Regions from separate parts of the Pseudoalteromonas sp. Xi13 genome, predicted to be linked through region 2. Evidence: predicted binding sites of a transcription regulator. Region 2 holds the regulator's gene; each other region holds the start of a gene.

Region 1 (6,730 bases), 990 kb from region 2:
CATGACCAACAATTTAATAAGGTATTGCTCGATATGCACTTACCTGACGGGCGTGGTGTAGATTTAGGTAAGCAAATTAACGAACGTTACCCAGACTTAAGCTTGGTGATTGTTAGTGGTGCAGAGCCCGATCCTAAGCAGATCAAAGATTTAAATATTAATCATGTACTTTTGAAACCGATTAATCTGAGCTTATTAGAAACCTTGATCAGCTCGTAATTTAGAAGTTATTTTATGCAGTCGATAAAATTAGAAAGTGAGTTATTAACGCCCTCTAAAGTAGTATGCGTTGGGCGTAATTACACCGCGCATATTGCCGAGCTTAATAATGAGCTACCAGATCAAATGGTATTGTTTAATAAACCGAACAGTGCGCTTTCGTCTACCTTATTTGCTACGCACAATAACGACACACTGCATTATGAAACCGAGCTGTGTTTTGTTATTAAAAATAATGAGTTGGCAGGCGTAGGTTTAGGGTTGGATTTAACTAAACGTACCGTGCAAAGTAAGCTTAAAAATAAAGGGTTACCGTGGGAGCGCGCCAAGACGTTTAACGGCTCGGTATTATTAACGCCCTTTGTCGCTATAGCGGATGCTGAGCAGGCGTTTACGTTTGAGCTTAAAATTAACGATAACGTTATTCAACAAGGCGATACGCAATTTATGATACACAAGCCTAAAGATATTTTAAGTGAAATTAATGAGTTTATGCACTTAGAAAATGGCGATGTAATAATGACAGGAACGCCTGCAGGCGTAGGGGAAGTGCCTGCAAACAGCGTATTTACAGTAAGCTTGTATGCTAATTCGACCTGCTTGTTATCGCAAAGTTGGCAGGCACAATAGGATTAAGTATTTGCTGTTGGTAATGCTTAGTAAACTGCGGAAAACTTTGCTCTAACCAAAAGCGCTGACTATTTATATAAGCAGGCGATTGCAATACCTGCTTATGTAGCGCTTTATTTATTTTATTAAGCGCCTTGGTAGCAAAATCATTCGGTGCTCTTACTGCACACCCTATAGCCCCTAAAACAAACTCTCTAGGGTCTTCTTCAATTGGTAAACTGACTATATTTTTAAACTTACTGTGGTTGACAAAATAATCCCTCATAAACGGGTAGTCTATTGTGTAATCTAAAAAGCCGCGACTTAAGCGAGCAATAACAGCTTGGCTTTCATTCTCGCTGCTCCAGCTTAGCGATGCTTTATGATACACCGTGGTGTTTTCGATTATTTTATTAATTTTTGAAGTAAACTTGCGCGCCGCGGCTTGACCATACACATATTGCTCGTCTGACAATAAATGAATAAGTTTAATAGGGCTGCCATACTTAGCGTGTATTTCTGGAGCAAGTTTTTGAGTGGTTAAAACCGAAAAAGGCGGGTAAACCGTGGTGGGGGTAGAAAACTGTAACACCCCATTGGCCGTTTTTTTATGAATAACACACGGAAAGCATACATTATCGCCTTCATTTAAGTGCTTATTAATTCGCTCTTGCGGCACGATTAGTCGTGTATGTTTTACATCATCAATGCTGTTAATTAGTTGCTCGGTGAGGTTGTCGCAAATACCACCTTGCGGCGCATGCGAATCTTTATCCATATGAAAGGGGGGCGTGTAACTTTGTAGCCATACAATTTCTTTAATTGGGTGAGTATTGTCAGCGTACCCGTAACGCATTAAACCACCTAGGACACCAAAGAATAAAATTACATTTCTAAGCATAACTCACTAAAAATAATCCATTTAAGTTAACTTTAGTATAGTTTTACTTTGTATATGTTCAAATGTAAGAGAGAAAAAGGCAGTAAAAAAACTGCCTATTATTTTGGTTTAATATGGCTGCGGGTAATCTTTAAAAATAGTGCCAATTTCAGTTAGAGTGTCGTCGCTTAAAGTTATGCTAAAAGCGTCAATGTCTTCTTTTAATTGGGCCATGCTGGTCGCACCAATAATTGACGAGGTAACGCCATCGACTTGATTACACCAAGCAAGAGCCAATTGGGCTGGGGTTATGCCGCTTGCATGTGCAAGCTCTACATAACGCTGCGTGGCTTTTTGCGCGTTAGGGGTATCTCTAAAAATGCCATTGCGCTGCATAAATGTCCAACGCGAGCCCGCTGGGCGTGCGCCGTTTAGGTATTTACCCGTTAGCAGGCCAGCAGCAAGCGGCGACCAAGGTAAATAAGCAATGTCTTCATGGATACACTGCTCAATTAAATAGGGCCAATCTTTAGCGTGCGCTAGGCTAAACTCGTTCTGAATAGACACCATACGCGGTAAGTTATGCGCTTTTGCTAAATTTAAAAATTGGCTAATGCCCCATGGGGTGTCATCTGAAAGGCCACAATATTTTATTTTTCCGGCTTTAACACACTCATTAAGGCCCTCTAAAATATCAAGCATACCCGCTTGTTGTTGCTCAGTATCTACGTCACTAAAAGTGAGTTTACCTGGCCACTGCCTGCCAAAGTGTGGGGTAGAGCGATTAGGCCAATGCAATTGGTATAAATCTATGTAGTCGGTTTGTAGGCGTTTAAGCGAGTTATCTACGGCCTCAATGACAGCGCTGCGTGTTATATCGCCGCCATCTCGTACCCACGACAAGCCATTGCCTGCAATTTTACTCGCCAATACAATATCACTGCGCTTTTGCGCATTGCGACTTAGCCAGTTACCTATAATTTGCTCTGTTTTACCGTAGGTCTCTGGTGAAGGAGGAACGGCATACATTTCGGCAGTATCTATAAAATTAACGCCTTGTGCCAAGGCATAAGCTATTTGCTCATCGGCGTCTTGTTGGGTATTTTGTTTACCCCAAGTCATGCTGCCTAAGCATACTCTAGAAACATCAACACCGCTGCTGCCTAACGGACTGTATTGCATTTAAAATCCTTAAATTATGTAAGATCTTGAGAGTGGATAATTAATACCAATTCGCAATAAACCTACTTAAGCGAATTGATGTAGTGCCGATAGTAATGGCTCTGAAATAGCCGCTTTTTGTCCTGTTTTAAAGTCAAACATAACAACTTGAGAATAGCCTGTGGTAGTAATAGCTTGCTGAGCATGGCTAAATACAGAGTAATTCATCATAAAACGGTCGCTTTTTATATCTGAAATAGTAATACCTACGGTTAAGGTATCTGGGAAGGTCACTGGACGTTTATAGCGAATATTGTTTTCACTAATGACCGGGCCTATTCCACCTGGTTTTATCGTATCAAACTGATTTATTTTATTTAGAAAATCGATACGCGCAATTTCAAAATAACGCAAGTACACCACGTTGTTAACATGTTGTAGGGCGTCCATATCGGCCCATGCTACGGTGATATCGGTATGAATAGGGTGCTGATCTTTGAACCTTTGCATGTATGTGTACTCTTAGTTTTAAATGAATGAGGTTATCAATATGGTGTTTGTAGCTCAAGACAATAAATGCCATGTTTTTTTATAAGATGATTGTACCTATTTATTTTTAGGACTACAGTTAAATAACACAGACAACACACACACGAGAACACACATGCAAAATATAATTAATTGGGCTTTAGCCAGTTTAGTTTTTATAGCGTCTTTTGCTTGCTATGCAATGGGTAATGCCTCCGGCGGCATAATGCTTTTAGCTGCGGGGTTTTTATTGGAGTTTGTTTTTTGGCTACATTGCTTTAAAAAATCAAAGCGCTTTAAGCAGCCGTTTTAAAAAAGCGGTTTAAAGCTTGCGCGGTTTAACGCGCTACACCTAGTCGCGCTTTAACTTTAGCAAGCTAAACAGGCTTTAATGGACTTGCTTAATGAAAGTGAATCCTTAATAATGGCTGTATAAATAAACAGTTATTATGTGGTAATGAAAAAGTTTATTCATATCGACATGGACTGCTTTTATGCAGCGGTTGAAATGCGCGATAACCCCAAACTTGCCAGTGTGCCTTTAGCGATTGGTGGCAATAGCCGTCGTGGTGTGCTCTCTACAGCAAATTATATAGCGCGCGAATATGGTGTTCGCTCGGCTATGTCTAACTACCACGCTAAGCAATTATGCCCCGATTTAGTTATTGTGCCTGGGCGCATGGCGGTTTATAAAGAAATTTCTAACCAAATACGCGCTGTATTTAAACGCTACACCGACCAAATAGAGCCGCTGTCGCTTGATGAAGCTTACCTCGATGTAACCAACAGCACCGCATGCAAAGGCAGCGCAACGCTTATTGCTCAGCAAATTAGAGCAGATATTTATAACGATACCGGCCTTACTGCCTCTGCCGGAGTTGCCCCCATTAAGTTTATTGCCAAAATAGCCAGTGACGAAAATAAACCCAATGGCCAATTTGTGGTTTTGCCGGATGAAGTTGATGCGTTTTTAAATAATTTACCGCTGGGTAAAATCCCTGGTGTGGGCAAAGTAACCCTCGAAAAGCTTAATTTAAAGGGGTTATACACAGGTAAAGACGTTCGCGAGAAAGGCGTTAATTGGATGCAGCAGCATGTGGGGAATTTTGGTGTATCGCTTTATCAAAAATGTGCTGGCGAATATATTGGTAAAGTAACCACTGAGCGAGTGCGTAAATCCCTTAGTGTTGAACACACCTATGAATACAATAAAAATAGCTTACAAGAATGTTTAGATCAGTTACCTAAATTACTGGAAGAGCTAACAGCGCGTCTTAATAAGCAACAGCTACAAAACCGTATTAATAAGCTAAGCGTAAAAGTGAAGTTTGCAAACTTTGTTGTTACCTCAGCGGATCAAGCTCATCATCAATTAAATACTGCTATTTTTACTGAATTACTCTCTAAGGCGTATCAACGGGGTATGCAGCAACCGGTTCGCTTATTAGGTATTGGGGTAGGTGTTAAAAATGAACCTAATTTAAATCTGCAACTGAGTATTCTTGATTAACTACACGCTTTTTTGCAATTTAGAGTGCTTTAGCAAAGTAATTTAAACATAGAGTAAGCAGGGGCTGCCTTTACTAAAAACTATATAGTGGTTGTTAATTTCTTCTTAAAACATGGAGTCACTTTAGTTTGCTGTAAAACCAAGTTGCCAGATTAAAATGAGCTGATCGCAGTTGGCTGGTTTTGTGTTTTTATATCAACGATAATAGCTCCTTATGTTTTCTAACAGGAGTTTTACTTATGGCATATCCTCAAGCGATAGCTGCACAATCACTTAGTGCAAGCTTTGACTCATTTTCTCACGATGCACTTATTATAATTAGTGATGACTTTTCTCAATTAGCCAATAACTCATTAAGTGATGCTATCGAATCACACGCTAAAGTAGATTCTCGTATTGGTAAACAAGTTACGTTTTTAGTGGTTGATAATGTACGCGTTGTTTTAGCGCCTACGGGGCCGCTTAACCGCGATTACGATGATGTAAGACGCTATTTTGATGCCGCTAAACTAGCGATTAACGAAGCAAAAGCCGCGGGCAGTGTAAACCCTGCTATTTACTTACCAAAATTACATACAGATGCGCGTTACCAGCATGCATTAGAAGTGGCGTATTTAGGCGCATGCCAAGCATTATGGCAACCTTTAGAGGCGCGCGAATACCACGGCGAAAGCATTGAGCCTATTACGCAAATAGGTTTAATAGATGCAAATGAGCAAACAGTTAAAGCTGTAAATGCAATTGCAGCAGGGCAATATGCGGCACGTGATTTATGCGGTACTGAGCCTGAACGTATGGCGCCACCACGCTTTGCCGATTACTGTGTTGAGCTTTTTAAAGGCTCTAAAGTAGCGGTTGATGTGATTGACGATATTAACACGATAGATAAAAACTACCCTATGCTTAGCACCGTTGCTCGCGCATCTTATGCGGTTGAGCGCCACCACCCACGTGTTGTTAAGCTAGAATACGTGCCAGAAGGTGAAGTAACGCGCACGCTAATGTTTGTTGGTAAAGGATTAGTTTACGATACCGGCGGCGCCGATTTAAAAGTAGGCGGTTACATGGCAGGTATGAGCCGCGATAAAGGCGGGGCTGCATCCGTTGCGGGCTTTATGAAAGCCGTGGCAGATTACCAACCTAAAGGCGTTAAAGTTATTTCTTACCTAGCTGTGGTTCGTAATTCAATTGGCTCTGATTGTTTTGTACCAGATGAAATTATCACTAGCCGTGAAGGCGTACGTGTACGCATTGGTAACACCGATGCAGAAGGGCGTTTAGCTATGGGTGACCTACTTAGCGAAATGAAAGATGTAGCTAAAGGCGAAGTTAATCCAACATTATTCACCGTAGCAACCCTTACAGGCCATGCGGCACGTGCTATGGGCCCTTACGGAGCGTATGTTGAAAACGGACCTGCACGTAGCGCTAATACCTCTCGTCAAATAGCGGATTGTGGTGATTTATGGGCAGATGCAGCTGAGGTTTCTCGCTCTCGCCGTGAAGATTACGACTTTATCAAACCGCGTACCCTCGCTGATGATGTTTTATCAAGCAATAATGCGGCCTCTGCTGTTACAGCCCGTGGGCATCAATTCCCTATGGCGTTTTTAGCCGTTGTTGGTGGGCTTGATAAACACGGTAACGACTCTGAGCAGCCGCTTCCTTATGTACATATGGACATTGCTGGTAGTGGTGTTGAAGGCGGTGATTGGCAGCACGGTAAGCCAACCGCAGCATCAGTAACCAGCTTATTTGCACGCTACTGTATGTAATACCAATCCGCAATAATACTTAATCATTTTTCGGGGCTAAACGTGTCG
Region 2 (6,730 bases):
CTATAAACGGAAAAGGCGACTCTACCGGTTGTTTATCGTTTTGCTGAGTTTGGTAATAAATACGGTTTTGAATGTTGGCGCTGCCCGCCACCATGTAAGCCAGCTGCGAAGAAAGCGCTAATAAACCGCCTCCGTTATATCTAAAGTCGATAACAAGCTCTTCTACGTTATCGGTTTTAAATTTATTAACTGCAGCAATTAAGCCTTCTTGGGCAATACCTATATGGCTATTAAACTGCATGTACCCTACGCTAGTGCCATTTGCAGTGGTAATGGTTTTTACGTTTTGTACAGGTGTTTGCTCTATGTTGCCGGCAGTTACGTTAAAGGTTTTTTCAGCGCCATCGTTACTGCGCACAACGATGGTGTGCGAGTCGCCATTAGTGGGGCTAAATAATCCTTCGTTTAAGGTATCTACGCCTGCTTGTGTGCTGGTATTAATGCTTACGCCATCAACTTCAAGTACGGTATCGCCACGTTGAAAACCAATTTGGCTTGCTGGTGAGTCGTCTTCTAGGTAGGCAACACGTAAAATTCTATCAGCTGGGTCGCCAATAAATGCCCAATTTATACCATAGCCTGAGGTTACACCTGATTGCGCTTCTTGAAAGTAGTCCTCAGAAGGCTCTGAAAAATGAAAATTATCTTTTTTATCACCAGAGTCGGTTAGTTCTTCGGTTTTTAGTTGGGCAAAATAATCGGCCACTGTAGCAAAGTTTTCAGGGTCGTTATCGGCTATTTCATCATACCAAAGGTAGGTTTCGTCGCTCCACGAGCGAAGCCAAAGCTTTTCGTAAAGTGCTGAGCCTGCTTGGTCAGGGTAGGGCTCATTATTATTAAACGGATCGTTACCTGTGCGTGGGTTTTCGCAAAAGTTTTTTAACTCCTCCGATGGCTCAAATACACCTGCCGTCCATGTCGGGGCTGTGTTTGCAGGAGGTGTGACGACTGGGTCGGGCGTTTCATTCATGCTGCTACCACCGCCACAGCCCACAAGCGTTAGGCTTGAAAGTGCAGCAATAATAGCGAGTGTTGCTTTATTATTTTTAAACATACAAAACTACTTTTTGTAAATAAGTTGTTTAAAATACTACAACACCCGCTCATTTATTCAACGTATTAGGTTCTAAATTATGTAAATGAGTGTATACATTTAGGTGTGCTACAGCTTACTTGCGCTGCTTTTATCTGCAAATGCTTGTTTTTGCCAGGCATCAAATAGCTTTTGTTGTTTAGCTGATATTTTTAAGCCGTATGTTTTTTGCATATAGGCGTAGGTGTCGGCAATGCGCTTACGGGCATAAAAAGGAGGCTCTACAACGCGTTGTTTAAAGTTAACCTTTACTTGGCAGCGGCCATATTGGGTAGCGTTTTCGCTAAGCATGCCAAAGCGATAGTTAGAGCGATCTGCGTTAATTTCGCCAATAGCAGGGGCTAAATTGTTTATATCGGCTTCCATTTTTCTAAATTTAGCACTGACCTTGCGACAGTTTTTACGACCACCGTTTTGCCAGCATTGTAGCTGGTGACCAAATTCCCACGCCGGCACTATATGCTCCCACTCTATACGCAGTGCACGTACATTAACCTTGCCAGAGGAAGTTAACGTATTACGTGGAATATAACCACAGTTGCTAGGGTCGGGGATTAGCTTTTTACCTTGTTTTTTAATGTTGCAGCCGCAGTAAAGGCTTTTGGCGTTTTCGGGTAGGGTTTTAATTAAGTGCCTTTTAGCCGTTGAAAAACGGGTAAATTCTTCACTCGATGCAGAAAAACAAATACAACAAGCCACAAAGGCCAAAATAAATTTAAGCATATCCATCACATACGTGAACTACAGGAGGCGCTAGTCTAAAGTTTTGCTGCTAAAAGATAAAGCCTGAACAAATTTGAATCCGCAATGCTTAGTACACTCTATACTGATATAAAAATAGCGAGGAGATGACTATGCTAGGTGCTTTTTCAATAAGTTTAACAGTTAAAGATATTAGAGCCTCAAAAGCGTTTTACGAAAAGTTGGGCTTTAGCGAGTTTGCAGGTGAGATAGAGCAAAACTGGCTAGTGATGAAAAACGGTGAGCATTTAATTGGTTTGTTCTCGGGTATGTTTGATAAAAACATGCTGACCTTCAATCCTGGCTGGGATCAAAACGCACAAACCGTTACAGAGTTTAAGGATGTTGATGCGCTTAGCGAATATTTTCAAAACGCTCATATCCAGGTTGAACCTGTGGGTGATAAAAGTTTTATTATTACCGACCCAGACGGCAACCCTATTTTGATTGACCAACACGTGTAAGTTTTTTTAGCCTAACGTTTTGTATTAATAAAATAATACCGCATAAACAAAATAGTACGCTGGTGGCTGCAAAACTGATGAGAAGCGGGTTGTTAAAATCTTCACGCTCGTCGTAATCCATTATGTGTAGCATCCAAAAAAAGTCGAATATGTGCCATAGTGTGCTGCGAACGGTGATAACTTTGCCGTTAATTGCATTTAAATACAGCGTAGTATTAAAGGTGTCGTTAAATTGTACTTGCCACACATTTGTTTTGTATCCCACCTCTCGAGTGCCTTGTTTTAAAAGCGTTGTGCTAATTGGCTTAGCATCGATGAGTAAATGCGCTTGTGCATTAGCGGTAATTTGTATTTTAGTCGGTGGCTGAAAAGGGCGGCCCGTTAAACCATTAAAGCTTTGCTGCTCGCCACTATTAATAACAGTAATAAGCGGGGTCGTTAAAAAGTGCTCAAACACTATTTGCGTGGGGTTAGGCACTTGCGCAGTAATATTATCGAGTGATGTGGGGTAGTCTGCTTGAGTAAATGGGTTTGTAAGTATGCGCTTAGCAAGGTGCTTACCGTGTACGTATTCAAGTGGTATCGCGCTCATTACTAAGCCGCCTAAAAGCCAAGCTAAAATTTGTAAGGCAAGTAAATAGCCTAGCCACTTATGTAGTTTTCGAGCGCGCTTAAATAGTTGTTTTCTCATTTTGTGCTTCTTATTATTTTTAGCGTTAGTGTATTACAGCAGCCCATGCTTTTACTGCGGCATTTTGTCGCAGTTATTCATAAGCTTACTCTAACTTTATAAAAATAATAAAAAGGAGCGGTAAAAAATCAGTGAGGCTGTGTTTAATGCTCACGTAAGGCATTTATTAGCCCTTGTTTGCTCATTTTTGAGCGGCCGCTAATGCCGAGCTCTTTAGCTTTATTGTACAGCTGCTTTTTAGTGCGCTGCTCATACTTTGAGGCTTTGCCGCCTTTAACTGCGGTTTTATGAGTATTGCTATTAGCAATGCGCGCGGCTTTTTGTTTGCTCATGCCTTCATCTCGAAGCGCATCGTACTGATCGTCGTTTTTAATTTGCGGGCCATGATCTGCCATAATTGTCCTCCTGAAGCGTTTAATTACACAGTGTGTGTATAACTTTCATACATAAACGGTAAAATTAAGCGTAACTAGCCTAACCCGTTTTATAAGGCAAATTAGATGCCAATGGCGTTTAAACAGGTATTTTCTATTAATAAAGCCATGTTTAGCGCTTAGTTGATTTGGTATAAAAGTAAAACTGCGTTAAAGTTTGCGATGAAACTATAAGAGGGTAAAAAGCAGACAATGTCGGAAATTCAATTTTTAAATGTAGATCTAGAGCTTGAGTCTAAACAAGATATTAGTGCCCTAGTGGCAGACTTAAAGAAAAACGCGATGGTTTTGCATTATGACAAAGACGAATATCGTCAATTGGCGCGTATTGAAGCCTCAGGTGATATAACCACGCCAGACAAAGCAATCAACCACTTATGTGAATTAATAGAGTCGTGTTCACGTAATGCGCTTAAGCAGTGGCTAAGCTGTTCGCGCAGAACGTTTGATATAGGCTTTGAGTCGGGCACGTCACCTAAGTGTTTTAACCAAGCTCTACATGCAGATACACTGCTACGTATATCTGCAATTGGCGCTGGTATGGAAATAACGATTTACCCTATCGAAAAGTAGCCATAGTTAATTATTTGCGCTCGACAACCGCTGCGGTCATTTTTGATACGCAGCAAAGCTCGCCGCGGCTATTGGTTATTTTTATTTCCCATACAGAACTGCGCTTACCAATATGAAATGCACGAGTAACGGCGGTTAAAGTGCCATTTCGAGAGGCCTTTAAGTGGCTGGCGCTAATTTCCTGTCCAACACAATAAAATTTTGTAAAGTCCACTACAAAGTTAGCGGCGTAGCTTGCTACGGTTTCAGCAAGTACCACATTTGCGCCACCATGTACCATACCAATAGGATTATGATGCTCAGGAATAGCAGGCATGGTAGCCACTAGGTAATCATCTCCTATTTCGGTTATTTCTATGCCCATGGTTTTCATCAGCGTGCCTTGGCCGTTTATTCCCTCATCTAACTGTTTGCAAAGCTCTAATGTGATGGGTTGATGCCAAATACTCATAATTACTCCTTTATATTGAAAGCAAATTTATAGCATTTTAAATACTGAACGTCTGTAATTACCTAAAATTTATCCAGGTGCGGTGTATTTAGCTATTTTAAAGCACAATTTAAATTTGCGATTTTTATTTAACTGTATATACTCACAGTTAAATGTACTGTATGGAAAACCAGTTGTATGCGACCATTAACTAAACGCCAAGCTCAAATACTCGAACTAATAAAAGTTTTTATTAAAGACACTGGTATGCCTCCTACACGTGCCGAAATTGCGCAAACACTCGGTTTTAAAAGTGCCAATGCCGCAGAAGAGCACTTAAAAGCGCTTGCCAAAAAAGGTGTTATTAAAATGAAACCAGGCGCAAGCCGTGGTATTCAATTGGTTGAAGAAGAGGAGCCTGAGCAACTAGGTCTACCATTAATAGGTAGAGTTGCAGCGGGTTCGCCTATTTTGGCGCAAGAGCATGTTGAGAGTCACTGTAAAATAGACCCACTTATGTTTAAACCAGCCGCCGACTTTTTACTGCGTGTTAACGGCATGAGTATGAAAGATATAGGTATTATGGATGGCGACTTACTTGCTGTACACCGTACTCAAACAGCAGAAAATGGCCAAGTTGTGGTTGCACGAGTAGATGAAGACGTAACCGTAAAACGCCTAGAAAAAGCAGGCCGAAAAGTATTATTACACGCCGAAAACGAAGAGTTTACGCCAATTGAAGTAGACCTTGAAAACGAGTCGTTTAATATTGAAGGGTTAGCCGTTGGCGTAATAAGAAATGCCGACTGGATGTAATTTTTAACTATTTTTAAGTAATATCTATAAATGCGCACTTTTTAGTGTGCATTTTTGTTTTAAAAACAGACCTTCCACCATCTCAAAACGCCCTAAAATTATTTAGGCTGTAAACTTTTTTTCACTCATACTTTTATCTTCCTAAGCGTGTTACATCCCTTAATTTTGCTCGTATCTTGGCTGTTAAATAACAATTTAATACGCCGTCATTTAGTCAATTTTAAAATATCACTTGATTGTTTTTTATACTAAAACTTGCTTGTTGTACGTTTTTTAGCTAATCATTAATGTGCTGGACTAACAATAACTCACAGCTTTTTAGTTATGAGAACACACAATATACACAAACCTTTTGTTGTCCTAGCGATACCAATCAAAAATAAGATTGGTAAAAAAATAAAAATAACGAATTGGCGTTTAAGCCGTATGCCTCTTCGCTTTGCATTCGCAATAGCATCAAAGGAGCCGTCACATGGGTAAACTGACCTCTACCTTGTGGCTTGTGTTGATTATGTTCCCGCAGCAAGTGCTGGCTAATAGCCAATACAATATGCGCAAGGGCGTAACCGATATAAGTAATAATGTATATCAGCTACACATGACCATATTTTTAATATGTTGTGTGATTGGGGTGATAGTGTTCGCAATAATGTTTTGGGCACTGATTCATCACCGTAAATCTAAAGGGGCAGTTCCTGCCCAATTTCATGAAAGTACCAAAGTAGAAATTCTTTGGACTGCCATTCCGTTTGTTATTTTAATTGCCATGGCAATCCCTGCCACTAAAACCCTCATTGCGATGGAAGATGCCAGTAAGGCTGACTTAACCATTAAAATTACAGGGTCACAGTGGAAGTGGCATTATGAATATATGGGCGAAGACGTAGAGTTTTACTCTATTTTATCTACCCCTCAAGACGAAATAGCCAACCTTGCTAATAAAAACCCTAATTATTTACTTGAGGTTGATAAACCTTTAGTACTGCCAATTAATCAAAAGGTGCGTTTTTTAATGACCTCTGATGATGTTATTCACTCTTGGTGGGTACCCGATTTTGCCGTTAAAAAAGATGCCAATCCGGGGTTTATCAACGAAACGTGGACCAACATCAACGAAGAAGGTATTTACCGAGGGCAGTGTGCAGAGCTGTGCGGTAAAGACCATGGTTTTATGCCCGTGGTGGTTGAAGCTAAATCGCAAGAGGACTTTAACGCATGGCTTGCAGATGCTAAGCAAGCTAAGCAAAAAGCCGCACTTGCTGATGCAGCATTGCTTGATAAAACAATTCCTAAAGAAGAGCTAATGACACTAGGTGAGCAAGTGTATATGGCAAGTTGCGCTGCGTGTCATCAACCTACAGGTATGGGGTTACCGGGCGTATTTCCTGCGCTAAAAGGCAGCCCCATTGTTTTGGGTGATATAAAAGATCACATTGATGTAGTGATTCATGGCCGACCAGGAACTGCAATGCAGGCATTTGCAAAGCA
Region 3 (6,730 bases), 1.2 Mb from region 2:
TTGGGGCGCCTCATCATATAATTGATTATGTTATTGTGCACGAATTGGCTCATTTAAAGTATTTGAACCACAGCAGCGCTTTTTGGAAGCGCGTAGCTAATTTTTATCCCGATTATAAATCTGCATCAGCATGGCTTAAAAACCACGGGGCAACATTACAGTGGGTATTTGATAATTAGTCTAAAAATGAAGTTTTAAATAGTGATGAAAAAGATGTAGAAAAGGGTACTGAAGATAAGAAGTGGTGGAGGGAGCTGGATTCGAACCAGCGAAGGCTGAGCCGTCAGATTTACAGTCTGATCCCTTTGGCCGCTCGGGAACCCCTCCACACTATTTTGTTACATTTGACCCCACTTAACTTAGCGGTAAGAAAAGTGGTGGAGGGAGCTGGATTCGAACCAGCGAAGGCTGAGCCGTCAGATTTACAGTCTGATCCCTTTGGCCGCTCGGGAACCCCTCCAATGCAACGGCGCTGATAATAGCAAACTGCGTATTTAAGTAAAGAAAAAAGCTAAAGAAATTTGAAATAAAGCCGATAAATATCTATCAGTTATCATAATCGGCTAAAGACTATGCAAATCGATGGTTTGTTAATCACAGAGAGTCAACTAAAGACCAGGCTAAATAAAAGTGTGCATGAAAATCGCAGAGGCGAATTCTCACTTTTATTAGCGATGCTATCGCACGATGCGCTGGATTTTAGTCAATTTCACTTGCCAAAAAGTGAAACGCATAGTGCTTATGTAGACGAAGAACAGTTAAGGGAGCGCTTTGGTGCTGGACCAAAGCAATTATTAGCTCCCGAAAAATTTGATATGACCATAGGGCAAGAGCACGCGTCGGTGATTGTTCAACAAGGCGAGCAAGCAGGCATGAAAGCAATAAAATTAAGCCACTGCTTAAACCCTGAGCCACTAGCGATTAGAGATGACAAGTTACATATTCCTTTAACAGTAATCGATAATTGTGAACTATCAGTACGCAGGCGCTTAAATGACACGCACACCGCGCTTGCAAGTCCACAAATGGACGCCGCAGCATTTTATGACGATTTAACTAATGAGGCTATACATAAGCCATTGCTTGTTGCTAACGCATAAAAATAATTTAACACTTGTGCGTTTTAAAAGCCTAAAACACCTTCTATTTAATAACCGGTTATGCAATAAAATAGAACAATTCTTTTTTTGTTTAAAAAAAGCATCCACAAATTAAATGCAATTGCTATAATGGCTGCAAATGGTATGACTTGAGTGCCATTATCATTAAATCAAGGTAATTAGGAACGTAATGAAGAAAACATTCACGCTAAATCATGAGAAAATCAAATACCCTCGTATGGTTGATGCTGCAAAGCATGAAGTGAAAAAATATTTGAAAAGAGAGCGCAATAAAACGCTACCTGTTGAAGCTGATTACTGGGCGTTTGACTGTAAGTTTGGCACAAGTGCCGATGATGCCGAAGTCGTTCACGTAGCTGAAATTAACAACAAGATCAGCGAAATCGAAAAGCAGGCGCTTACTTCATTCTATGTTGAGATTTTAGCTAGACCTGCGCAGCGTGAATCGTTCGATCTAGATGATGATGAATAACCAATAGCAATATTGTAGAAAATGGACCTAGATGGTCCATTTTTTGTTTATGGCAGTTATTAACATGTTTAGTGGTATAGAGTAGCACTTAAATAAAAAGCTATTTTTATGCTAAGTGTTTAGCATTTTTTATACACTGTGACACTTTTTATATTTTTTACCGCTTGCACATGGGCAGAGGTCGTTTCTGGCAACTTTTATATCGGCGACCGGATTAATAATACCCTCTAAATAACGCCATTCACCGTCCTCTTTTATAAAGTCTGATTTCTCATCCAACTCACAATATAAGTTTTGGTAAAAATAATACGCGTTAAAGGCAACATAACCTCGCTCATCACTTTGCTGCGTATCGCGCACAACTAATTTTACAAAGCGGCAGCTATTGGCAAAGTCAGCAATTTCATTTACTGGGTTTTGTGCTTGTTTTTCTTTGGCGTAAGTTTTAAATACATAAGATGCATTTTTTAATGCATAAGCACTAAAGCGCGAACGCATTAGTTGCTCAGGTGTTGCTGGGGTTTTTATATCAAGATGATAAGGCTGGCAACAGTCACCATAATTAAGCTGACTGTTGCATAAGCAAGCGCTAGTACTGGTTACACTCATAAAATACTAATTAACATAAATTAAAAATGTATTTTACCAAGCTTATTGAGTAAGTGATATTGCTGTAGTGCTGGTTTTTTTAGTAAAGCAAAATAGCTTAGCGCTTCTTTTGTCTAAATTAAGCGATAAATTAACAAGCTGCTGCTCACTTACTATATCTGTCCACGTAATAATGGCTGCAAAGTTTCCATTATGAAGTGCTGAATTAAGTACATACTCTAAATTTACTAAATGCTTTTGTCTTATTACAAGCAGTTTGCTGGTATCTATAGAGCAGCTATCTAGCAAGGCTTTACTAGGCACATGGTCGGGCGCAATCAGTAAGGTCCACGCGTTAGAGCTATTGTATTGGTGCAACACTTTTAGCATCTCAAACGTAGCAGAAATTTCATCTTCTACTTTTATTAAGTTTACCGACTCACTTTCATTATGTTGTTGGTAGCTTTTAACGGTTCTTACGGTAATTGGCTGTAGCATAGGTCTCACTCACTGGGTTTATATACAGTACATGTATACAGTAGTTTATACAGTTGTTGTGTGCAAGCGTTTTTTGTTATTTTTTATACAGTTAATGGTTTTAAAAAATAAACAATGAAAATAATGCTTTAAAAACAGTTGGTTACAGTTTGTGCTGTGCAAGTGAAAGCTGAGGGTGTTTGCAGTACTGTATAAAGTGTAGCAGCGTTATACAGTACTTAAGGGATGGCTATACAGTTATTTTAGTGTGTTTTACAGTGCTTAGCTGTTAGCTATAAAGTAGTTAGTCATTTTTTGGGATTAAGTGGGCAAACTGAATTTGGTGGATTTGCTCATACAAACTGGCTGCATAGCATTGAGCGTCTTTAAGACGTTTGGTGTCGATATATTTTCTTAAATCATTTAAAGCAGCGGTTGCCGGTTCGTAGCCTTGGCTGCTGGCTAAACTCAGCCATGCTGCTGCGTGAAATACGCTTTTTGGTACGCCTTGGCCTTTGACAAAAAATAACCCTAAATAAAACTGGGCGCGATGATTTCCGGCCATTGCGGCAAGGCGCATCCACTTAGCTGCCAACGGTGCTTGGTTATGCTTTAAATAATACAGTGCTTTGTTAAGTGTTGTTTGCTCACTTACATCACTATTGTTTTCAGCGCTGTGGTTTGTAGGCTGTGTTACAAAATCTAAAATATTGTTTAATTGCTGCTCTAAGTCTTGTCCGCTAGGCTGAGTCTTATTCATATATTTTCTTTTTTATAGTTTCTACGTCAACAGTTTAGTATATCGCAAGGTAAAATGTCCTGTTTATACTTAATTTTATGGTAAAATCACGTCACTTTTTACTATCACAAGTCTATTATGCTCGAAGCTCTATTTAAACTCCGCGAAAATAACTCCAATGTGCGACGCGAAAGCATTGCTGGAATCACTACTTTCATTACTATGGTTTACATTGTATTTGTAAACCCTGCAATGCTTGCGGAAGCAGGCATGGATCAAGGTGCTGCATTTGTTGCTACCTGTATTGCGGCTGCTATTGGCTGTTTTATTATGGGATTGTGGGCTAATTACCCTTTAGCACTTGCGCCGGGCATGGGTTTAAACGCATTTTTTACTTACGGTGTTGTACTGGGCATGGGTTATAGCTGGCAAGCTGCATTAGGTGCGGTATTTATGTCTGGTTGTATATTTTTAATATTAAGTTTGTTTAAGGTCAGAGAGTGGATAATTAATGCTATCCCTCTGGTTTTAAAGCAGGCTATTGCCACTGGTATTGGTGCGTTTTTAGCGTTAATTGCGCTTAAAAATGCAGGCATTATTGTTTCAAGCCCAGCTACATTAGTACAGCTTGGCGATATTACTTCGGCAGGTCCTTTATTAGCTATTTTAAGCTTTTTTGTCATTGCTGCTTTGCTTTATCGTGATATAAAAAGCGGCGTACTTATTAGCATTTTGCTAGTAACGGGCATTGCGTTAAGCCTCGACTTAGTTGAGTACCACGGCGTAATGTCAATGCCACCGTCTATTTTACCTACCTTCATGCAACTTGATTTTGCAGCAGCCTTTGAGCTTTCTATGCTGAGTGTAATCTTTGCGTTTTTGTTTGTTGATTTATTTGATACATCAGGCACGTTAGTTGCTGTAACTCAAAAAGCAGGCTTAGCCGATGAAAAAGGTAATATGCCACGTTTAGGGCGTGCTTTAAGTGCCGATAGTACAGCTACTATTGCGGGTGCAATGTTAGGTACTTCTACCACTACTTCTTATATTGAGTCTGTGGCCGGTGTATCGGTTGGTGGGCGTACTGGCTTAACAGCTGTTGTTGTGGGTATATGCTTTTTACTAATGATGTTTTTTGCGCCGCTTGCGCAAATGGTACCGGCTTATGCAACAGCGGGTGCTATTTTATACGTTGCGGTATTAATGCTGCAAAACCTTAAGTTTGTAAACTGGGATGACATGAGCGATGCAATTCCGGTAAGTGTGGTACTACTTATGACGCCGCTTACATTCTCTATTGCGCACGGTATTGCTCTTGGTTTTATATCGTACACTGCGGTTAAAGTACTGTGTGGTAAACGCGATCAGGTTAGTATTAGCGTGTGGATTTTAACAGCGTTATTTATTATCAAGTTTGCATTTTTATCGTAATAGCTAATATCCATTCTTTTAGCTAAGAGGCTTAGTTTGAGGGTGGGTAAACATTTATTATTTAGTGTCTATCGCTCATTGCCACTGCATTGTTATACCTTGCGTATCTATGTTGTGGTAAATGAGCGTTTATAACGTAGTTAGCGCTAGGTAGTGCCTCAAATACGTTAGTATTTACCCATTGGTAAAAATAGCTTAACAGATACAAAAAAGCCCATACATTATGTATGGGCTTTCTTTTGGGTATTTAAAATTACCATTTCTTTTTAGGTGCAAATAATACGTCCAAGTCATCTTGCTCTGCTTCTGCTTTTTTCTTCAGGGCAGTGGCGTTTGATGCTTTTAGTTCGGTGCTTATTTCTTCTAAATAGGCTTCAACTTCTTGGCGTTTTGCGTTTACGTATTCATCAGAATAGGTAACGGCACTAAGTGTGGCATAGGCTTTTTCAAAATATTGCCTAGCAGAGCCCACCATGCTCGCTGAACGAGCAGATAAACCGCGTTTAATTTGGCTTTCTATGTTAATTCTGAGTTGTAACTTTTCAAGGCGCTTATCTTCTGCTGCAAATATTTGGCTATCTACACGGCCTTTACTGTGCTCAGAGCGCATAATAACTCTAAGCTTTTTTATGCCCTGAATTAATGAGACTAACTGCTTATCGTTACTTGGTAACGATAAATTGTCGCTGCTATTACCTTGAACTGCACCACTTAGCTTTTCTTTAGCTTCGTTCATTCTGCTTTTTAATGCTTTAGAATTAGGTGAATGGTTCACCATAGCGTTAAGTGCTTCGTAACATCTACGTTGTAAAACGCGTATAATGTTTTCAGAAAGCGGAATATTAGCGCTATTCATAAGTGCTTCTTCGGTTTCTTCAATTATCGCTTTTTGTTTTGTTAATTCTTTGCGACGTTCAATTTCTTGCTTTTCTTTATGCTGCTGCACAGCGCTTACCCACAGTGCAATCACTATCAGTGCCACTATAAGCACAATTATAATCGAAACGATCATGGCTTAATTCTCGGATTCATAATCTATTTTTTTATATTACATCAAATATATGCTTTGAGGGTAGCTTTGCGCTGATTAACTTAAAAATATGTTAAAAATTAGATATAAGAATAATGTATTATAAGTTGAACCTGAATAAACATCGCTATCTGCAGCGGGTTTATTATGCTAGCCTTAATGCTTAAATAATGAAAATATACGTGCTTACTTTGCCAAGTTTTAACTAAATTAAACTTGGTTTTGCTTAGTATTACCATCATATAAGCTTAATAATAACGTTAAAAACTGCAACCATGAAATTACAACAACTTAGATACATCGTAGAAGTTCAAAACCATAAGCTAAACGTATCAGCAACTGCTGAGAGTTTATTTACCTCACAGCCTGGTATATCTAAACAAGTGCGCATGCTTGAAGATGAGCTAGGTGTACAAATTTTTGGCCGCAGTGGTAAGCATTTAACGCATGTTACAGGTGCCGGCGAAGAAATAATTAACATTTCTCGCGAAATTTTATCTAAAGTCGAAGGTATAAAAGCGGTTGCTAATGAGCACACGCTGCCTGATCAGGGTAAACTAAATATAGCCACAACACATACGCAAGCACGTTATGCTTTGCCAAGTGTTATTCAGGGCTTTATGAAAAAATACCCAGCTGTTTCGCTGCATATGCATCAAGGTACACCACAACAGATTTCTGATGCAGCAGCGCGCGGTGATGCAGATTTTGCCATTGCAACTGAAGCACTTCATTTATACTCAGATTTAGTTATGCTGCCTTGCTATCATTGGAACCGCAGCATTGTGGTGGCAAAAGATCATCCTCTAGCACAAAAGGCCGACAATTTAACCGTTGCCGATATAGCGCAGTATCCGCTTATTACGTATGTA

The links. The regulator LexA, encoded in region 2, represses DNA repair genes until DNA is damaged. The targets are predictions, from matches to a motif close to TACTGTATNNNNATACAGTA.
Region 1: the regulator LexA is predicted to act here: its motif matches at 3,824-3,843, upstream of dinB (DNA polymerase IV).
Region 3: the regulator LexA is predicted to act here: its motif matches at 2,703-2,722, upstream of EJ103_RS10285 (SulA-like leucine-rich domain-containing protein).

The regions. Positions count from the first base shown of each region.
Region 1 covers NZ_CP034439.1:796,235-802,964, forward strand. The annotation lists gene EJ103_RS03595 (hybrid sensor histidine kinase/response regulator) at 1-219, shown strand, start outside; gene EJ103_RS03600 (fumarylacetoacetate hydrolase family protein) at 235-849, shown strand; gene EJ103_RS03605 (hypothetical protein) at 806-1,684, opposite strand; gene EJ103_RS03610 (aldo/keto reductase) at 1,838-2,890, opposite strand; gene EJ103_RS03615 (thioesterase family protein) at 2,957-3,379, opposite strand; gene dinB (DNA polymerase IV) at 3,855-4,907, shown strand; gene EJ103_RS03625 (leucyl aminopeptidase family protein) at 5,147-6,682, shown strand.
Region 2 covers NZ_CP034439.1:3,480,697-3,487,426, reverse strand. The annotation lists gene EJ103_RS15750 (S41 family peptidase) at 1-1,054, opposite strand, end outside; gene EJ103_RS15745 (endonuclease) at 1,163-1,822, opposite strand; gene EJ103_RS15740 (VOC family protein) at 1,948-2,298, shown strand; gene EJ103_RS15735 (hypothetical protein) at 2,273-2,989, opposite strand; gene EJ103_RS15730 (Rho termination factor N-terminal domain-containing protein) at 3,133-3,387, opposite strand; gene EJ103_RS15725 (hypothetical protein) at 3,616-3,996, shown strand; gene EJ103_RS15720 (hotdog fold thioesterase) at 4,007-4,447, opposite strand; gene lexA (transcriptional repressor LexA) at 4,625-5,242, shown strand; gene coxB (cytochrome c oxidase subunit II) at 5,715-6,730, shown strand, end outside.
Region 3 covers NZ_CP034439.1:2,298,948-2,305,677, reverse strand. The annotation lists gene EJ103_RS10315 (SprT family zinc-dependent metalloprotease) at 1-179, shown strand, start outside; tRNA gene EJ103_RS10310 (tRNA-Tyr) at 243-327, opposite strand; tRNA gene EJ103_RS10305 (tRNA-Tyr) at 376-460, opposite strand; gene EJ103_RS10300 (VC2046/SO_2500 family protein) at 573-1,100, shown strand; gene EJ103_RS10295 (DUF6172 family protein) at 1,291-1,593, shown strand; gene EJ103_RS10290 (YchJ family metal-binding protein) at 1,723-2,202, opposite strand; gene EJ103_RS10285 (SulA-like leucine-rich domain-containing protein) at 2,245-2,679, opposite strand; gene EJ103_RS10280 (sel1 repeat family protein) at 2,963-3,418, opposite strand; gene EJ103_RS10275 (NCS2 family permease) at 3,536-4,828, shown strand; gene EJ103_RS10270 (hypothetical protein) at 5,082-5,840, opposite strand; gene cysB (HTH-type transcriptional regulator CysB) at 6,134-6,730, shown strand, end outside.